2 linked regions of the Natronosporangium hydrolyticum genome follow. The protein of the gene in region 1 interacts with the protein of each later gene in a pairwise test. Links are inferred from orthologs where the notes say so. Each region holds a gene or a part of one and is shown in the gene's direction. Other genes may lie near its edges. The genes, in order: rplA and thrS.

Evidence for each region.
Region 2: the proteins of rplA (region 1) and thrS interact in binary tests that used the Escherichia coli proteins (3 or more experiments, as listed by UniProt). The link is inferred for Natronosporangium hydrolyticum from one-to-one orthologs.

The regions. Positions count from the first base shown.
Region 1 is NZ_CP070499.1:848,274-860,321, forward strand. What follows is about bases 8,711-11,603. They hold rplA (50S ribosomal protein L1), read left to right. Parts: upstream 8,711-9,745; coding sequence 9,746-10,462; downstream 10,463-11,603. Other genes in these bases: nusG (transcription termination/antitermination protein NusG), read left to right, coding at 8,711-9,180; rplK (50S ribosomal protein L11), read left to right, coding at 9,235-9,666; rplJ (50S ribosomal protein L10), read left to right, coding at 10,714-11,241; rplL (50S ribosomal protein L7/L12), read left to right, coding at 11,308-11,603. Outside these bases: JQS43_RS03840 (MBL fold metallo-hydrolase), read left to right, coding at 333-989; JQS43_RS03845 (gamma-glutamylcyclotransferase family protein), read right to left, coding at 995-1,456; JQS43_RS03850 (NAD(P)H-quinone dehydrogenase), read left to right, coding at 1,512-2,918; JQS43_RS03855 (MarR family winged helix-turn-helix transcriptional regulator), read right to left, coding at 2,936-3,445; JQS43_RS03860 (hypothetical protein), read left to right, coding at 3,646-3,822; JQS43_RS03865 (putative bifunctional diguanylate cyclase/phosphodiesterase), read left to right, coding at 3,963-6,416; rpmG (50S ribosomal protein L33), read left to right, coding at 6,682-6,849; JQS43_RS03885 (MaoC family dehydratase N-terminal domain-containing protein), read left to right, coding at 6,861-7,310; JQS43_RS03890 (MaoC family dehydratase), read left to right, coding at 7,307-7,711; preprotein translocase subunit SecE, read left to right, coding at 8,040-8,354; more of nusG, read left to right, coding at 8,365-8,710; more of rplL, read left to right, coding at 11,604-11,694. UniProt on the Escherichia coli protein: One of the primary rRNA binding proteins, it binds very close to the 3'-end of the 23S rRNA. Forms part of the L1 stalk. It is often not seen in high-resolution crystal structures, but can be seen in cryo_EM and 3D reconstruction models.
Region 2 is NZ_CP070499.1:2,723,318-2,729,839, forward strand. What follows is about bases 1-2,934. They hold thrS (threonine--tRNA ligase), read left to right. Parts: upstream 1-423; coding sequence 424-2,445; downstream 2,446-2,934. Other genes in these bases: JQS43_RS11960 (MGH1-like glycoside hydrolase domain-containing protein), read left to right, coding at 1-241; JQS43_RS11970 (carbohydrate-binding protein), read right to left, coding at 2,493-2,934. Also shown: more of JQS43_RS11970, read right to left, coding at 2,935-3,383; JQS43_RS11975 (bifunctional diguanylate cyclase/phosphodiesterase), read left to right, coding at 4,287-6,522. UniProt on the Escherichia coli protein: Catalyzes the attachment of threonine to tRNA(Thr) in a two-step reaction: L-threonine is first activated by ATP to form Thr-AMP and then transferred to the acceptor end of tRNA(Thr). The rate-limiting step is amino acid activation in the presence of tRNA.

The DNA.
Region 1 (12,048 bases):
CTCTTCCGGCGACACGAACTCGGACAGCCTAGACCGAATACGGTGACGCTACGCAACCTCGTTACCGTAGCAATGATATTGCTCAGCGTCACAAAATGCCTGGTGAAAGGCGATTTCCGGGGCGGATCCGGCGCCGACCGGCGGTTACTCCGGGTGGTCACCGGAGCCTCACTCTCGTCAACGGAGGAAGGGCTGTCGCGGTCACGCGGGGTGGCGGACGTACAAACCGGCGGCGGCGGGGTGGCGCCGAGCGCGGCGGGTGGGGCGCCGGGCAGACTAGGCACTCGGCTATCACCGTGGCGAGTCCGCGGTCTGGCGGTGAGGGAGGTCACATGCAGCTGACGAAGTACACCCATTCGTGTATCCGATTGGAGCACGACTCCGGGGTGCTGGTGATCGATCCGGGCGGGTTCAGTGAGCAGGCCGCGCTACTCGGCGCCGATGTGGTGTTGATCACCCACGAACACGCCGACCATCTCGATGTGGACAAGCTCACCGCGGCGGCAGCCGACCGTCCCTCGCTGACCGTCTACGCCCACCCGGATGTGGTCTCCAAGCTGGCGGTGCTCGGCGAGGCGGTGCAGGTCCACCCGGTCAACGCCGGGGACGAGTTCACCGCCGCCGGGTTCGGGATTCGGGTCGGCGGTGGCCAGCACGCGCTGATCCACGCGGACATCCCCCGGATCGCCAACATCGGCTTCCTGATCGAGGATGTGCTCTACCACCCGGGCGACTCGGTCGACCCGGCCGACCTGCCCGCCGGGTCGCAGGTGGAGACCCTACTGCTGCCGATCAACGCGCCGTGGCAGCGGCTCGCCGAAGCGGTCGACTTCGTCCGGGCGGTCGCGCCCCGGCAGGCGTACGGAATCCACGATCATCTGCTGTCGGCCGCCGGCGCCAAGGTCTACGACACCAATCTGTCCAAACTCGCCAACTGTGACTACCACCACGTGGAGCCAGCCACCACGATCGACCTGGCCGGCGGGTGAGCTTCCTACGGCTCCGGGGAGGCCGTCCGGGTCGGCCGGGAACGTAGGTCGCGCAGGTAGTCGGCGGGGGCCCCAGCGGCCTCGGCCGCGTTGGCGATCTCCGACAGATACCACGCGGTGGGTAGGCCACCTTCGTAACCGTCCAGCACATACACCCAGGCGGTGACCGCGCCGTCCAGCGTCGCCACCTGTACCGTCAGTTTCCGGTACGTGCCGGCGACCGCGCCCTCCACCTCGTCGAGGTTGGCGGCATCGCGGGGATGGACGTCGTAGAGCGCGACGAAGACCCGGTCACCCGGTGACTCCACCACGGTGGTGACCGCTCCCTCCCAGCCCAGGGCGGCTTCGCCCCCGAAGGTCAGTCGCCAACCCTCCAACCACCCCGTACCGATCATGGGGGAGTGCGGGCAGTAAGCTCGCATCCGCGCGGGGTCGAGATTCGAACCGTAGGCAGCGTAGTGGCGCACGGCGCTGACGATAGCTGCCAGGATCGAGGTCAGAACAGACGGGAGCGCGCGTGTCATGAGCCGGATTGTGATCATCGGGGGCGGACCGGCCGGGTACGAAGCGGCGTTGGTCGCGGCCCAACTCGACGCTGAGGTCACGGTGATCGATGCCGAGGGCATCGGCGGCGCGTGTGTGCTGCACGACTGCGTCCCCTCTAAGACTTTCATCGCCAGCTCCGACGTGGTCACCGGGTACGGCGGCGGCGAGCGCTTCGGGATCCAGCTGCCCGGCACCGGCGCGGTAACCATCGACGCTCCCGCGGTCCACCAGCGGGTGCGCCGGCTCGCCGCGGCCCAGTCGCAGGACATCGACGCCAAACTGCGGGCCGCCGGGGTCACGGTCGTACGCGGGCGGGCCCGGCTGGGGACGGCGGCCGTCACCCACCACCACCCGGTGCTCGTGACCCCTGCCGACGGCGGCGACGAGTACCCGCTCGCCGCCGATGTGATCCTGCTCGCCACCGGCGCAACCCCCCGGGTGCTGGCGAGCGCCATCCCCGACGGGGAGCGGATCCTCACCTGGCGGCAGGTGTACGACCTACCCGCGCTGCCCGAACATCTGATCGTGGTCGGGTCCGGAGTCACCGGAGCCGAGTTCGCCTCCGCGTACCTGGCGATGGGGTTGCCGGTGACGCTGGTCTCCAGCCGGGACCGAGTGATGCCGCATGAGGACCCGGACGCCGCGACCGCGATCGAACGGGTCTTCCGGGACCGGGGGATGGCGATCCTGAACAACTCCCGGGCCGAGTCGGTGACGCGGCACGGCGACCAGGTGGTGGTCCGGCTGACCGACGGCCGGGAGGTGACCGGCAGCCACGCGCTGATGGCGGTCGGGTCGGTGCCGAACACTGAGGCCCTCGGGCTGGCCGAGTACGGGGTCCGGGTCGGGTCCAGCGGGCACATCCCGGTGGACCGAGTCTCGCGTACCAATGTGCCCGGCATCTACGCCGCTGGCGACTGCACCGGGGTCCTGCCGTTGGCGAGCGTCGCCGCGATGCAGGGCCGGATCGCCATGTGGCACTCGCTGGGCGAGGCGGTGGCGCCGCTGCGGCTGCGAACGGTGTCGGCGAACGTCTTCACCGACCCCGAGCTCGCGACCGTCGGCGCGTCCCAGGCCGAGGTCGACGCGGCCCAGTCGCCGGTGCGGGAAGTGATGCTGCCGCTGACCGGTAACGCTCGGGCGAAGATGGCGGGCCTGTCCGACGGGTTCATCAAGCTGTTCTGCCGGGCTCCCTCGGGGGTGGTGATCGGCGGGGTGGTGGTCGCACCTCGGGCGAGCGAGCTGATCCTGCCGATCTCGCTGGCGGTCAGCACTCAGCTCACGGTGGATCAGCTGGCGCAGACCATCACCATCTACCCGTCGCTGTCCGGGTCGATCACCGAGGCCGCCCGGCAACTGATGCGCCACGACCCGGAGCTGTGACGCCTCCTTCTGGCCGATCATGATCGGTGGCCCGGCGGGCCGCCGCGGCGAACGGCGTGCGGTCGCCCCTGTTGCCGGAGCCGGTCGGCCTCCCGCTGGGTCGCCTCGGCGCGTTCTCGGACGAAGTCGCGGAGCAGTTGTAGCTGGCCGGCGGTGAGCGTACTGCCGGCCTCAGTGAGGTGGGCGGCCTGGCCGGCGAAGAGGCCGGCGACCGAGGCCTCGGCGGTGGGCTCCAGCGTCACGATCACCCGCCGCCGGTCGGCTGGGTCGGGGCGACGGGCGACGAAGCCCGCCTGTACCAGCCGGTCGATCATGCGGGTCACGGCGCCGGTGGTGAGCCCCAGTTCGGCCGCGAGTTCGCTGGCGGTGGCCCGGCGCCGCTCCCGTAGAGTGTCGACGCAGGTCAGGTCGGTGAGGGTCAAGCCGAGCTGGTCGGCGACCGCGTCGTAGTAGCGCACCGACTGGCGCAGCAGCCGCCGGACTCCTTGCACGAGCTCCGCCAGCAACTGGTCCTGACTGTCCGTCACACCAGCCATTCTTCCGCTGATCGGCCGCGTTCGGCCATCCATCGTGGCATTAGCCGTGGGAATTCGGGCGATCGAGCTGCCCTTAGCAGGCCACCTATCGGACGTTCGGATGAGGGCGGCAGATCCGGCTTTCGGTATGCCGAACGATGTGACACGATGGTCGATATCTTAGTGGGAGTAGGCCCGCGGAAGGAGATCTCATGCGCACACGCAATCTTGCACGGTGGGCCAGTCGGCTCGTGGCCGTCGCCGCGTTCGGGGCCGGTGCTACGTTGGTCGGTTCCTCGGCCCTCGCCGCCGGCGAGACCGCTGACGACGTCACCAGCACGGCGGGGAGTGAAGCGGTCTACGAGCCCAACGACTTCCGCTGGGAGTAAGCCGGCCACCGGCGCCGGTTCTTCGGCGCCGGTCGCCGATCCCGCCCGTGATCCGGTAGGAGGGGTGCTTGCCTGGATCGCACGCCGAGCCTAGCCGCTCTGGCCGTCGCGCTTGGGCACTGACGGCGCCGCTCGCGGTAATGGCGGTGCTCTGGGCCTTTGCTGCCCAGATCGGAGAGACCATTCCCGGTTGGGCCTGGCCACTCTCCATCCTGTTCCTGATTCTTTTCGTCGCAGCCGATCTCACGGTGTTCCGGGTGGAGGTCCGCCGGCACGCCGTGGGGGTGTCGGTTACCGATATCCCGTTGCTGCTCGCGCTCTTCTTCCTACCGCCGGTGCTGCTGGTGGCGGCCCGTGCCGTCGCCACGCTGTGCGTCATGGCCTCGCAGGGCCAGGCGAAGGTGAAGCTCTGGTTCAACGTGGCGTCGCTCGCCGCCGGCGCCGCGCTGGCGAGCTTGATCGTCCGAGCCGGATCCCCGTTGGATGGCCAGGACCCGCTCACCTGGCTGGTCCTGGCGGCAGCGGTGGCCGCAAACGTGCTGGTGACCCTCACCGCCGTACTCGGAGCGGTGAGCCTGGTCCAGGGGCGGATCGTCACCCGTGACTTCATGCGTACCGCCATTCCCGCGCTGCCGGTGGCCGCCCTCAACATCACCATCGGGATCGTGGTGCTGGTGCTGCTGCAGCAGGGTGCCTGGTCGCTGCTGCTGCTGGCGGTGGTGACCGGATTCCTGGTGATCTCGTACCGGTCGTACGTCCAGTCGGTGCGGCACAGCCGGTCGTTGAGTGAGATGTACGAGCTAACCCGGGTCGTCGCCGATACTCCCCATGACGGCACGTTGGCCGATGTCCTGCTCGGCCGGGTGCGAGAGATGCTCCAGGCCGAGTACGCGACCTTGTGGATCCCGGCGAGCGGGCGGCACCCTGAGGTGCTTCTCTCGGCAAAGGTCGACTACCGGGCGTTGTTGGACGTCTCGGACACGCCGGAGCCGATCCGGCAGCGGGCCTTCACGCACGGGGCGAGCGTGGCGGTCGGTCCTCGGCTCGGTGACGAGTCGCTGCGGCCGGTGCTCCGCCGGACCGGCACCAAGGATGTGATCGTGGTCCCGCTGCGGGCGGGCTCGGCGGTGATCGGCTGCCTAGAGGTGTCCGGCCGGATCGGCGACACCGCATTCTTCGGTCCGGCCGACGTCCGGTTGTTGGAGACGATCGCCGCGCACGCCGCGGTGGCGGTGGAGAATTCGCGGCTGGTCGAGCGGCTGCGCTTCGACGCGTACCACGACTCGCTCACCGGCCTGCCCAACCGGCGGCGGATCACCGACGCGTTGGGCGAGTCGATCTCGGGGCGTACCCCGGGGGAGATGGTGGCGGTGCTGCTGCTGGACGTCGGTGGGCTCCGGGATGTCAATGAGTCGCTCGGCCGGGCGGCCGGAGACCAGCTCCTGGTCGAGGTCGCACGCCGGCTGCGGGCGGCCGCTCCGTCGGCGGCGCTGGTGGGCCGGATCGGCGGGGACGCATTCGTGGTCACCCTGCCGATGGCCGATGAGGGTGCCGCGCTGTCACTCGCCGGCTCGCTGCGGCAGGAGCTGCGGGACCCGTTGACGGTCGGCTCGTTGACGCTCGACGTCGATGTCGCGGTCGGGGTGACCCTGCATCCGGAGCACGGCCCGGAGCCGAGCGTGCTGCTGCAGCGCGCTGACCTGGCGACCCAGGCGGCGAAGGGGCTGGTGGGCGGCGTGCAGCTGTTCAACAAGGCGTTGGAGTCCGGTTCGGCTCGGCGGCTGGGGCTGGCTGCGGATCTGCGCCAGGCGCTCGACGACGACGAGCTGGAGGTCTACTTCCAGCCGAAGGTCTCGATTCCGGATCGGCGGCTGGTCGGAGTGGAGTGCCTGGCCCGGTGGGAGCATCCGGGGCACGGCTCGGTGCCGCCGCCGGAGTTCGTGGCGGTCGCTGAGCACACCGGGTTACTCGGCCAGCTCACCGAGGCGGTGCTCACCGCGGGGCTGCGGCGGGCGCGGCAGTGGGCACAGGCCGGCCACCCGTTGCCGGTCGCGATCAATCTCTCTTCCCGGACCCTGATGGACCCGAGTTTCCCGGCGCGGGTCAGCGAGTTGTTGCGGGAGTACGAGGTCGATCCCGAGCTGCTGACTTTCGAGATCACCGAGGACGGCTCGGTGGGCGAGGCGGATCAGCCCTTGCCTACCCTGCATCAGCTCGCCGAGTTGGGCGTCCGGTTGTCGGTGGACGACTTCGGCACCGGCTACTCCTCGCTCTCCTATCTGAGTCGGCTGCCGGTCCACGAGGTCAAGATCGACCAGTCGTTCGTCCAGGGTATGGCGACCGACGCTGGCGATCTGGCGATCGTCCGGGCAGTGGTGGACCTGGCCCGGCACTTCGACCTCACGGTGGTCGCCGAGGGGGTGGAGAGCGAGCTGACGCTGAACCTGCTGGAGGAGATCGGCTGCGACATCGGCCAGGGGTTCCTCTTCAGCCGGCCACTGCCGTATGAGCGCCTGGAGGCGTGGTTCGCTGCGCAGACCGACGCCGAGCCGCACGCCGGGGGCCAAGTGCGACGCCTGCGTGCAGTGGGCTGAGGGGGGCGTGTACGCTAGGCTCTGCACGTCGCACCGGAGTGATCCGGTCAGTGACGTTGCCCCCTTAGCTCAGTCGGCAGAGCGTCTCCATGGTAAGGAGAAGGTCTACGGTTCGATTCCGTAAGGGGGCTCGCGAAAGCGAGGCGGTGTAGCTCAGGAGGTAGAGCAAACGGCTCATAATCGTTGTGTCGCCGGTTCGAGTCCGGCCACCGCTACCGCTACCGCCATCAGCCGGTAACCGCACAATCGCAAGGAGCGCTTCGCCGTGGCCAAGGCGACCGACGTCCGCCCCAAGATCACTATGGCGTGTGTGGACTGTAAAGAGCGAAACTACATCACCACCAAGAACCGCCGTAATGATCCGGACCGGATCGAAATCAAGAAATTCTGCCCCCGCTGCGGCAAGCACACCGGTCACCGCGAGACCCGCTGACGCGGCCTGCGATGCCCCTCAATCGCGCGTACGTTGGTCGTAGCTTTCCGCCGAGCGGGCCCTACCTGGTAGGGCGGGAGAAGATCCGCGAGTTCGCCTCCGCGATCGGCGCCGACGACCCGATCCATCATGATCCGGAGGCGGCCCGGGCGCGCGGGCACGCCGACGTGGTGGCGCCACCGACGTTTCCGATCGTGGCCGGCACCGCCGCGGCCGAGCAGCTCCAGACCGACTCTGAGCTGGGGCTCGATTACTCCAGGGTGGTGCACGGCGACCAGCGGTTCAGCTACGTCCGGCCGGTGGTGGCCGGTGACGAGTTGGTCAGCGTGCTCACCATCGAGGAGATCACCGAGCGGGCCGGGCACGAGTTCCTCAACACCCGGATCGAGTTGACCACCCCCGCAGGCGAGCCGGTGGTCACGCTCTGGCACAAGCTCGTCGTGCGAGGTGACGATTCGTGACCGGGCTGGTCGTCGGTGCGCAGTTGCCGGCTCACACCTTCACCGTGACCCGAGCCGACCTGGTCCGTTACGCCGGGGCTTCGGGTGATTTCAACCAGATTCACTGGAATGAACGGTTCGCTCGCGAGGTCGGGCTGCCCGGGGTGATCGCCCACGGCATGTTCACCATGGCGCTGGCTGGTCGTGCGGTGACCGCATGGGCGGGCGCCGCCGACGCGGTGCTCGATTTCGGGGTCCGGTTCGCCCGGCCGGTGCCGGTGCCCGACGACGACGCCGGGACCGAGGTGGTCGTCTCGGGGAAGGTCAAGTCGATCACGGACGATCGTGCGGAGCTGGAGCTCACCGCGGTCTGCCAGGGGCAGAAGGTGCTGGCGCAGGCTCGGGCCACGGTCCGGGCCTAACCCGACGGCGCCCGGTTCCGGCCCGTGTGGGCGCCCCGGTTGGGCCGGGGGCTCGGTTACCCGTACACTGGTCGCGCACGGCAGTGTGGATTCCGCACTGACGCACCTAGGGGTGTGGCGCAATTGGCAGCGCAACGGTCTCCAAAACCGTAGGTTGCAGGTTCGAGTCCTGTCACCCCTGCCACCGCGGGCGGCTGTCCGGCCGGGTCTTGAGGATCCGGGTCGGCGACCGGGCTGGCGGCGGTGATCGGTCATCCGTGACCGCCGATAGACCCACGCCGACGGGCCATCCGCCGAGGAAACCGACACCGCGAGGAAGAGGACTGAAGTGGCTAAGGGGAACCGACCAGGCGCAGGCGCCGCGGACGAGTTCGACGACGCCGCCGACAGCGGCCGCGACGGGTCGGGCAGCGGTGACGCTGCGGTCATCGAACGGCGCGGCGGTCCCCGATTTGGTTTCGGCCGGATCGGGCGGTTCGTCCGGGAAGTCGTGGCGGAGCTGCGTAAGGTTATCTGGCCGACTCGTAAAGAGCTGCTGACCTACGCGGTGGTGGTGGTCTTCTTCATCGCGGTGATGATGACGATCATCGCCGGCTTCGACTACGCGTTCGCCAGCGCCGTACAGTGGGTCTTTGGCCACTAGACGGGGATACATGTCAACGGAAGCGAAGTACGACGTGGTTGACTATGACGAGACCGGCCGGGCGGATCTGCCCGAGCCTGCTCTCGATGCCGACGACACCGGCGCGGAGCCGATCGCCGAAGCGGCGTCGGCGCCGCCCGATGGCGACCTGAGCGCCGTCGCGGCGGCGCCGGGCGATGAGCTGCCGGGCGATGAGCCGCCGGAGGAGGACGCGGCGGGCCCGGAGCCGGTGGCGGATCCCGCCGCCGCGCTGCGTGATCAGCTGCGGTTCGCGCCGGGCGATTGGTTCGTGGTGCACTCCTACGCTGGCTACGAAAACAAGGTCAAGACCAATCTTGAGACCCGGATCACCTCGCTCGACATGGAGGACCACATCTTCCAAGTCGAGGTTCCCACTCGGGAAGAGATCGAGGTCAAGAGCGGCAAGCGGACCCAGGTCCAAAACAAGGTTTTCCCCGGTTACATCCTGGTCCGGATGGAGCTGAGCCCCGAGTCATACTCCTGTGTGCGCAACACTCCGGGGGTGACCGGCTTCGTCGGTGCCACTGACCGCGCCGACCGGCCCGCGCCGCTCAGCCTCGACGAGGTGATCAAGTGGCTCGCTCCGGCGGCGGAGCCGACCACGCAGAAGAAGGCGCCGACCGAGGTGAAGGTCCTCGATTTCGAAGAGGGCGACTCGGTCACGGTGACCGATGGTGCCTTCGCGTCGCTGCCGGCCACGATCAGCGAGATCAACGTCGACCAGCAGAAGCTGAAGGTGCTGGTGTCGATCTTCGGTCGGGAGACGCCGGTCGAGCTCAACTTCAACCAGGTCGCGAAGATCTAATCCCGGCCAGGTACCATCGTTCGGTTATCGAGACCTCCGAGCCCAGGACCAGGAATGCCTCCGAAGAAGAAGCTCGTTACCACGTTCACGCTGCAGCTGCCGGCGGGGCAGGCGACACCGGCGCCGCCGGTGGGCCCGGCGCTTGGTCAGCACGGCCTGAACATCATGGAGTTCTGCAAGACCTACAACGCCCAGACCGAGTCCCAGCGCGGCGATGTGGTGCCCGCTGAGATCAGCGTCTTCGAGGACCGGACCTTCAGCTTCGTGCTGAAGACTCCGCCGGCGGCCCGGCTGTTGCTGAAGGCGGCCGGGATCGACAAGGGGTCCGGTGTGCCGCACCGGGACAAGGTCGGCTCGGTGAACCGCGCACAGCTGCGGGAGATCGCCGAGCGGAAGCAGGCCGACCTCAACGTCGAGGACCTCGACCAGGCCGAGAAGATCATCGCCGGCACTGCCCGGTCGATGGGGATCACCGTCAACGATTGACCCGACCTACCGGCCTTTTTCGACGGCCGGTCGTGGGAGGGCCCGAGCTGGGCCCGTCGCAACCACAGGAGACCTGAACATGAAGCGCAGCAAGAGTTACCGCAAGTCGGCCGAGTTGGTCGACCGGGACCGGCTCTACGGTCCGGTCGAGGCGATGGAGCTGGCCAAGCAGACCAGCCCGACCAAGTTCGACGCCACCGTGGAGGTGGCGATGCGGCTGGGGGTCGATCCGCGCAAGGCTGATCAGATGGTGCGCGGCACGGTCAACCTGCCACACGGCACCGGCAAGACCGTCCGGGTGGTGGTGTTCGCCGCGGGCGAGAAGGCGAACGAGGCGGTCGCCGCCGGCGCCGACGAGGTCGGCTCGGATGATCTGGTCGCCCGGATCCAGGAGGGCTGGCTGGACTTCGACGCCGCGATCGCGACGCCCGACCAGATGGCCAAGATCGGTCGGATCGCCCGGATCCTCGGTCCCCGGGGGCTGATGCCGAACCCGAAGACCGGCACCGTGACCATGGACGTCACGAAGGCGGTCAACGAGATCAAGGGCGGCAAGATCACCTTTCGGGTGGACAAGCACGCCAATCTGCACATGATCATCGGTAAGGCGTCGTTCTCCACCGACCAGCTGGTCGACAACTATGCCGCCGCGCTCGATGAGGTCCTGCGGCTGAAGCCGGCCGCGGCCAAGGGTCGTTACCTGAAGAAGGCGACCGTCAGCACCACCATGGGTCCCGGGATTCCGATCGACCCGAGTGCGACCAAGTTCCAGCAGGAGGCCCCGGTCGCCGCCTGACGCGGCGCCCGGCGTACTCTTGGCAGTTGCCCGGCGGCCGGTTGGCCGCCGGGTGGATCCACAACCACCCACAGACCGCTGGTTACCGGATGATCTCCGGTCGAAGGCCCCGGACGAGGGCGGCCCGCGCAGGATGGGGCGGATCGCGAGTCGGCGCTCTCTGCGCGCCCGTGCCCGCGCCGCGCCTTCTGCGCTGGCGCCCTCCCCTCCGTGACCGGACCGCCAGCGGCGGATACGGCAGAAGGAGGGGCATGGCGGTTCGGGAAGACAAGCAGACCGCCGTGGCCGAGCTGACCGACCAGTTCCGTAGCTCGACAGCGACTGTGCTGACCGAGTACCGCGGACTGACGGTTGCGGAGCTCAAGCAGCTCCGGCGGCAGCTCGGCGACGGCGCCGCGTACACCGTGGCGAAGAACACGCTGGCCAAGCGGGCGGCCACCGAGGCGGGCATCGACGGGCTGGAGGAGCTCTTCAAGGGGCCGACCGCGCTCGCGTTCGTCTCCGGCGACCCGGTCGAGGCCGCGAAGAGCATTCGGGATTTCGGCAAGGCGCACCCCGCTCTGATCATCAAGGGTGGCGTCTTTGAGGGCCAGACCATCTCGGCCGACGAAGTCCGTCGCCTCGCCGACCTGGAGTCGCGTGAGGTGCTGCTGGCCAAGCTGGCCGGGGCGATGAAGGCCAACCTGAGCAAGGCGGCGGCGCTGTTCCAGGCCCCGCTGAGCAAGACGGTCCGGTTGGCCGCCGCGCTGCAGGAGAAGCGGGAGCAGGGCGGCGAGTAGGCCGTTGCTGCGTCCCTACGACGCATTCCACCCACTACGGGCCGATCACGAGAGAGGAACGCCGAGATGGCGAAGCTGAGCACCGAGGAACTGCTGGACACCTTCAAGGAGATGACGCTGATCGAGCTCTCGGAGTTCGTGAAGCAGTTCGAGGAGACCTTCGACGTAACCGCCGCCGCGCCGGTGGCGGCGGTCGCCGCGGCCGCGCCGGGCGCGGCCGCCGAGGAGGCCGAGCCGGAGAAGGACGAGTTCGACGTCATCCTGGAGGCTGACGGCGGCAAGAAGATCCAGGTCATCAAGGTTGTCCGGGAGCTGACCGGGCTGGGCCTGAAGGAGGCCAAGGACCTGGTCGAGGCCGCTCCGAAGGCGGTTCTGGAGGCGGCGAACAAGGAGACCGCGGAGAAGGCCAAGGAGAAGCTGGAGGGCGAGGGCGCGAAGGTTACCGTCAAGTAACCTACCGTCGTTCGACCTCCCCGGCCCCGTCGATCCGCGCCGGAATTGCGGGTGATTCAGGCATGAATCACGCATTCCCATCCGGATCGGCGGGGCCGGGACCTTGACGGGGGGCAGGGTCGGAAGGCACGCTGAGTACAGCACCAGCGCGGACGCGCCGCTCGCGTCGGGCCGACCCGGTCCGGCGCTCGGCGATTTCGTCCGAGTCGGGGCCGAGGACACATGGAGAACTGTGCTGGGCGAGGGGGCTAGACAGCGGTTGGCCGAGCGGCTACACTGCTAGTTTGCGCTGCCTTCCGACTTAGTGCCTGCCTGGAATGTCCGATTCTACGGGATTCTGGGGCTTGTTCGTCG
Region 2 (6,522 bases), 1.9 Mb from region 1 along the record:
CCCGGAGCGATACTGGCGCGGACCGATCTGGATCAACATGAACTGGTTGCTCTGGCGAGGTCTGCGGCAGCATGGTCAGCCGACCCTGGCGACGGCGCTACGCGGAGCCATGATCGACGTGGTGCGGCGGTCGGGGTGTTACGAGTATTTCCACACCACCACCGGGGCCGGCATCGGTACGCCGGAGTTCAGCTGGACCGCGGCGCTGACACTGGACCTGCTGGCTCACCCGGAGGGTTGACCGGGCCGCGATGGCCGGCGGCGACCCGGGCCTGCCGCAGCAGCACCGCCGGGACCAGCAACAGCTCCACCCCGAGCACAACGCGAAGCACCGTGGTGGTCTGCTCAACTCGGGGGAGGGTGGCGATAGCATAGCCAGTCGGGCGGGGTCCGCCCGAACCGCCGTGATCTTGAGGAGCAGCCGTGTCCGCATCCCGCAGCAACGCCGTCGAGCTGGCACCCGTCGTGGTTCCGGCCGGGACGACGTGTGCCGACGCGGTGGCCGCAACCGGCGCCCCTACCAAGGGGCCGCGCGCGGTCGTGGTGGTGCGGGACGGCGACGGCCGGCTCCGGGATCTTGCGTGGGTGCCCGAGACCGAGGTCACCGTGGAGCCGGTGCCGCTGGACTCTCCCGACGGCCTGGCGGTGCTGCGGCACTCCTGCGCGCACGTGCTCGCCCAAGCGGTGCAGGACCTCTACCCGCAGGCCAAGCTGGGTATCGGCCCGCCGGTGGAGAACGGCTTCTACTACGATTTCGATGTCCCGCCGCTCCACCCGGAGGATCTGGGCAAGATCGAGCAGCGGATGGTCGAGATCATCAAGTCCGGCCAGCGGTTTCGCCGGCGCCGGTTCGACGGCGTCGAGCAGGCCCGCAGCGAGCTAGCCCACGAGCCGTTCAAGCTCGATCTGCTCGCCGAGCGCGGTGGCGGTTTCGACGACTCGGAGGTGATGGAGCTCGGCGGGGACACCGACGGTGAGCTCACCATCTACGACAACCTCGATCAGAGCAGCGGGGCGATCTGCTGGTCGGATCTGTGCCGTGGGCCGCACCTGCCCACCACCCACTTCATCGACCCGCGGGCGGTCAAGCTGATGCGGACCGCCGCCGCGTATTGGCGGGGCAGCGAGGCCAACCCGCAGCTGCAGCGAGTCTACGGCACCGCCTGGCCGACCCGGGATCAGCTCAAGGGCTACTTGAAGCTGCTGGAGGAGGCGGCCCGGCGCGACCACCGCAAGCTCGGTGCCGAGCTGGACCTGTTCTCGTTCCCGGAAGAGGTCGGCTCGGGGCTGCCGGTCTTCCACCCCAAGGGCGGGGTGATCCGCCGGGAGATGGAGGACTACTCCCGGCGCCGGCATGAAGAGGCGGGGTACGAGTTCGTCAACACCCCGCACATCACCAAGGCCAACCTCTTCGAGACCTCCGGGCACCTGACCTGGTTCGCCGACGGCATGTACCCGCCGATGTCGATGGAGGGGGCCGAGTATTACCTCAAGCCGATGAACTGCCCCTTCCACAACCTGATCTTCCGGTCCCGGGGCCGTTCGTACCGGGAGCTGCCGCTGCGGCTGTTCGAGTTCGGCAGCGTGTACCGGTATGAGAAGTCAGGTGTGGTGCACGGGTTGACCCGGGTGCGGGGGATGACCCAGGATGACGCCCACATCTACTGCACCAAGGAGCAGATGACTGGGGAGCTCACCAGCCTGCTCGAGTTCGTGCTGGGGTTGCTCCGCGACTACGGGCTCGACGACTTCTATCTGGAGCTGTCCACTCGCGACGATTCGAAGGCGAAGTTCGTCGGGGCGCCGGAGGAGTGGGCCGAGGCGACCGAGGCGCTCCGGGTAACCGCGGAGGCTTCCGGCTTGGAGCTGGTGCCCGACCCGGGTGGGGCGGCCTTCTACGGTCCGAAGATCTCCGTGCAGGCACGGGACGCGATCGGCCGGACCTGGCAGATGTCCACCATCCAGGTCGATTTCCAGCTGCCGCAGCGGTTCAATCTGGAGTACCAGGCGGCGGACGGCAGCCGGCAGCGCCCGATCATGATCCACCGGGCGCTCTTCGGGTCGATCGAGCGGTTCTTCGGGGTGCTCACCGAGCACTACGCGGGCGCCTTCCCGGCCTGGCTCGCGCCGGTCCAGGTGGTCGGCATCCCGGTCCGCGACGACCACGCCGACTATCTGGCGGAGTTCGTGACCCGGCTGCGGGCGGAGGGTGTCCGGGCCGAGGTCGACAGCTCCAGCGACCGGATGCAGAAGAAGATCCGCAACGCCCAGCAGCAGAAGATCCCGTTCATGGCGATCGCTGGTGACTCGGATGTCACCGACGGCACGGTCTCGTTCCGGTACCGGGACGGTTCCCAGCGCAACGGGGTCCCGTTCGACGCCGCCGTGACCCATGTGGCGAACGTGATCCGTTCCCGGACCAACCAGGGACCGTCCGCGGAGTAACGGGGCGTCAGCTCCGGAGCTGACGACCGGCTAGGCCGGCCGCCAGATCAGGAGCTGACGATGGTGATCCGGTCCAGGTCGGGAGCGCGCCGACCAGTGTTGCCGAACCAGATGGTGTGCTCCCCCTCCGACAGCTCCACCGTCACCGTGACCGTCGCCACCGCGTCGTCGCCCGCGGCGGGGAAGTCGACAGTGGTCAACCGGCCACCATTGATCGAGAACTGCCCGCGTCGATCGCGGCTCGACAGGTAGTGGAAGGTCAGCTCGTACTCGCCGGGCTCGACGGTGACCGCCCCGAACCGTACATAGTGCAGCCCGAACCCGCCGAGGTCACCGACTGCCTGCCCGCCGGAGGCGGCCTCGGTGGAGTAGACGCGGGCCCGCCCACCCAACTCGGCCGCCTCGGCCTCAAACGAGCGGAGATCCGGCGGTGGGGGCGCAGGGGGCGGCGGTTCGGTCGCCGCCGGTGGGGTGGTCGGGGGCTCGGTCGTGCCCGCACCGGTAGCGCTCGGCGCCGCCGTTGGACTCGGCGACAGCGTGGGTGAGGGAGCACCACCCAGCCGGGCGTGCGGGGCGGCTGTCGGGTCGTCCTGCCGAGCGGGCGGGCTGGGCGGCGCCGGCAGCGCGGTGGGTTCGGGACGGAGCGCGCTGGCGAGCGCTCCAGTCCCGATGAGGACGGTGCCGGTGAGGACGATCACGACCGTGGCACGGCGCAGTCCGAACCGTCGCTCGGTCGACCGACCCGGCTCAGTCAGTGGTTCCTCGGCCGGGTCACCGTCGCCGGCTCCTACCGGCTGGTATTGCGGCTGATCCCAGGGGTCTGGGGCGTCCTCCCACCACTGCCGGGTTGGCGCGGGCGGCGGCGTGGTCGGACCATCGACCCCGGGCCGGTGGCCGGGTAGGAAGGGCTCGCTCCGGACCTGGTCGTCGCCGGTCATGCCCACCTCCCCGTCGCGGACGACCGTGGCAGGCTAGCGTGGCCCGCCCACCGGGGCAAGCGCCGTGTCGCGGTGCACGGCATCCTTCGATATCCTGTCGCGGGGCGGTCACGTGTGGTGGCTGGTGCGGAGGGGGAGTCGACTCGCAATATTGGTGTCCATCGTCTGCGTCAGTGCGAATGGCTGCGCCGCGGCCTCGCGGAGCCAGCGATCGCTGTAAATGCTCGGGACGGCCCGGGTAATGCGTTGTGGATTCGGTGAGCTTGAATTCCGCAGCGCTTTCGAGTCGTGCTGATGCGCTATGCCCCGACACAATTTGTGGCTGTGTCGCTCGGGTCGGTGAGTCGCTGGCCAGTGCTCCCCGGAGCCCTTGCGGTCGAGGCCTGATGGCCGCCTTGCCCCCGCCTGGTGTCTCGTCGTAGTCGGGCGATCGCACGAGGTGGCACGGCTGCGCCGGTGCCCTAATGCCCATAGTGGAGCGTGTCTCGGCGGTATTACCCACTCGGAGTTGGCGCGCCACCGAGGGTAGCAGTCGGCGCAGTTTCCGGGGTCGCCACCTACGTAAGGTGATCGTCGCGCCGCATAACCGCCGGCGGACCGCGCAATCGTTACCTTCCGTGGAATCTCGAACGCGCAGGGCTGTGCAAAAGGTCCATATTCAGAGAGTCTGCTTAATTGGTCGGCAGGCATTTCGCCAGGCCATTCCCGGTGCCTATCGTACCTCTCATACGGACTTTGGGGCGCTACACCGGAGCGAACCTCAAAAAGTAGGGTATGACGGCTATAGCGGGAGGTAAGGGAATGCGTACCAACGACTGGAACTAATCCGCCGCTGGCGCTCCGTCGCCGAGGCCGTAGTCTGGGGGCCGACCACCATCTGGACTTCGCGGGCGGGCGCTTGTTTTGACACGGTCTTCGGGCAAGCCCGACCAGCGGCTGCGGCTGCTGGTCGGGCTTGTTCTGCTATCTGGAGCCCTGGTCGGCGGGGTCGCGGGCTGGGTGGTCGGCACGGAGTTCCCGGCGTCACCGCCGCCCGAATGGCCAGTGCTGGCCTCGATCGCCGGCCTGGTGGCGGTGGGCGGTCTGGTCAACATCGACGTCCGGGTCCGGTCGACTCTGCACGGTGTGGCCTGGACCGACGCGGCGATCCTGATCGGCCTGGCGATCGCCCCGAGCCCATGGACCGTCCTCGCGGCGTTGGCGGGGGTGCTCTCCGCCAAGATCATTCGTCGGCGGCAGCCGATCAAGTCAGCCTTCGGCGTGGCGAAAGACACGATCACCGCCGGCGTCGGCTGGGCGGTGCTGACCGTGCTGGGATTCACCGGCTCGCTCGACATCCTCGGGGTGCTCTCGCTGGCGGTGGCGTTCCTGGCCATGACCCTGGTCGACGAGCTGCTGGTGATCCCGGTGATCGCGTTGTCGTCTCGGACCAGGATCTGGGAACGGTTCCGCGCCGACTGGGACATCCGGCTGCTGACGTTGCTGTGGCGGTTCGGGGTGGCGATCGCGGCCGCGTTCCTGCTGGAGATCGACGAACAGCTGCTGTATGCGCTGCCGCTGGCGGTGATCCTCGGTCACCTCTGGCATGAACGGTGGGTGCGTGCCCGGGAGGAAAGGCTCGCCTGGCAACACCTGGCCGAAGCCACCAAGACGTTCACCGGCGTCGACCTGGATGTGGTGCTTCGACAGGCCGTACTCAAAGGGTCGCGGCTGTTCGCCGCCGACGAGCTGGAGGTAGAGGTCTGGTTGGGAGACCAGCAGCGGCTGGTCCGGGGCGCCGACGAGATCAGTTACGACGGGCCCCCCGCGGCGGCCCCGGCCGCCGGCAGCCGGGTCTACGCGGCCCCCCTGCATGGCTATCGGGGCCGGCGCGACATCGGAGTCTTGCGGCTTCGGTTCCGGAACCGGGTGAAGATGAGCGAGCGGGAAGAGGCGATGGTGGCTAGCTACGCCGCCGCGCTCGACACCGCGGTCCGCAACGCCGCCGCGTACCGGCAACTGGGGGAGGCGACCGAGGCCCACGCCTACGCTGCCGCGCACGATGCGTTGACCGGCCTGGCGAACCGGCGGGAGCTTGAGCGGCAGCTGGCGGAGGCGCTGGTCGACCAGGCGAGCCTGGATAGCCGGATCGCGGTGTTGCTGATCGACCTGCGCCACTTCAAAGAGGTCAACGACACGCTCGGCCACCTGGCCGGCGACCGGGTGCTGGCCAAGGTGGCGGAGCGGCTCACCAGCGGCGCCGGCCCGAACGACCTGGTGAGCCGGTTCGGCGGCGACGAGTTCGCGGTGCTGCTCCGCAGCGCTTGGCGACCGGCCCGGGTAAGTGCCCGAGCGCAGCGGGTGCTGCGGTCGCTGGCCGAGCCGATCGAGGTCGACGGCCTGCCGATCATGGTGGAGGCGAACGGCGGGCTGGCGCTCGCGATCGACCCGCAGGACACCGAACCCGAAGCCGACGCCCCGGCGGCAGACTTCCGCAGCACTGCGCAAGGGTGGCAGGCGGAGCTACTGCGCCGCGCCGATGTGGCGATGTACCAGGCCAAGCGCAACAGCCGGCCGTTGGTCGCCTACACGTTGGCGCAGGACCCGGCCGACCGGGACCGGCTGGCGCTGGCCGGGCAGCTGCCGAGGGCGGTGTCGCAGCGGGAGTTCATCCTGCATTTCCAGCCCATCGCCGAACTCGGCAGCGGGCAGGTGATCGGCGCCGAGGCGCTGGCCCGCTGGCGGCACCCCACCCGTGGTGAGCTGAGCCCGGGCGCCTTCCTGGACCTGCTGGAGCGGTCGACGCAGTTGTCGGCGTTCACCGCAGCGGTGCTCGAAGACGCGTTGGCGGCCGCGGCGATGTGGCGAGCGGCCGGTCACGACCTGCGGGTCTCGGTGAACATCTCGGCGCGGAGTCTGCTCGACGCGAGCCTGCCACGGCAGGTTCTGACCGTGCTGGAGGCTCATCACACCCGGCCGGACCGGCTCTGCCTGGAGCTCACCGAGACGTTGGCGATCAGCCAGCTCGACACCGTCGATCAGGTGCTGACCCAGCTGCACGACATCGGCGTCCAGCTCGCGCTCGACGACTTTGGCACGGGCTTCTCCTCGTTGGCGGTGCTGTCCCGGATTCCGGTGGACCAACTGAAGGTCGACCGAA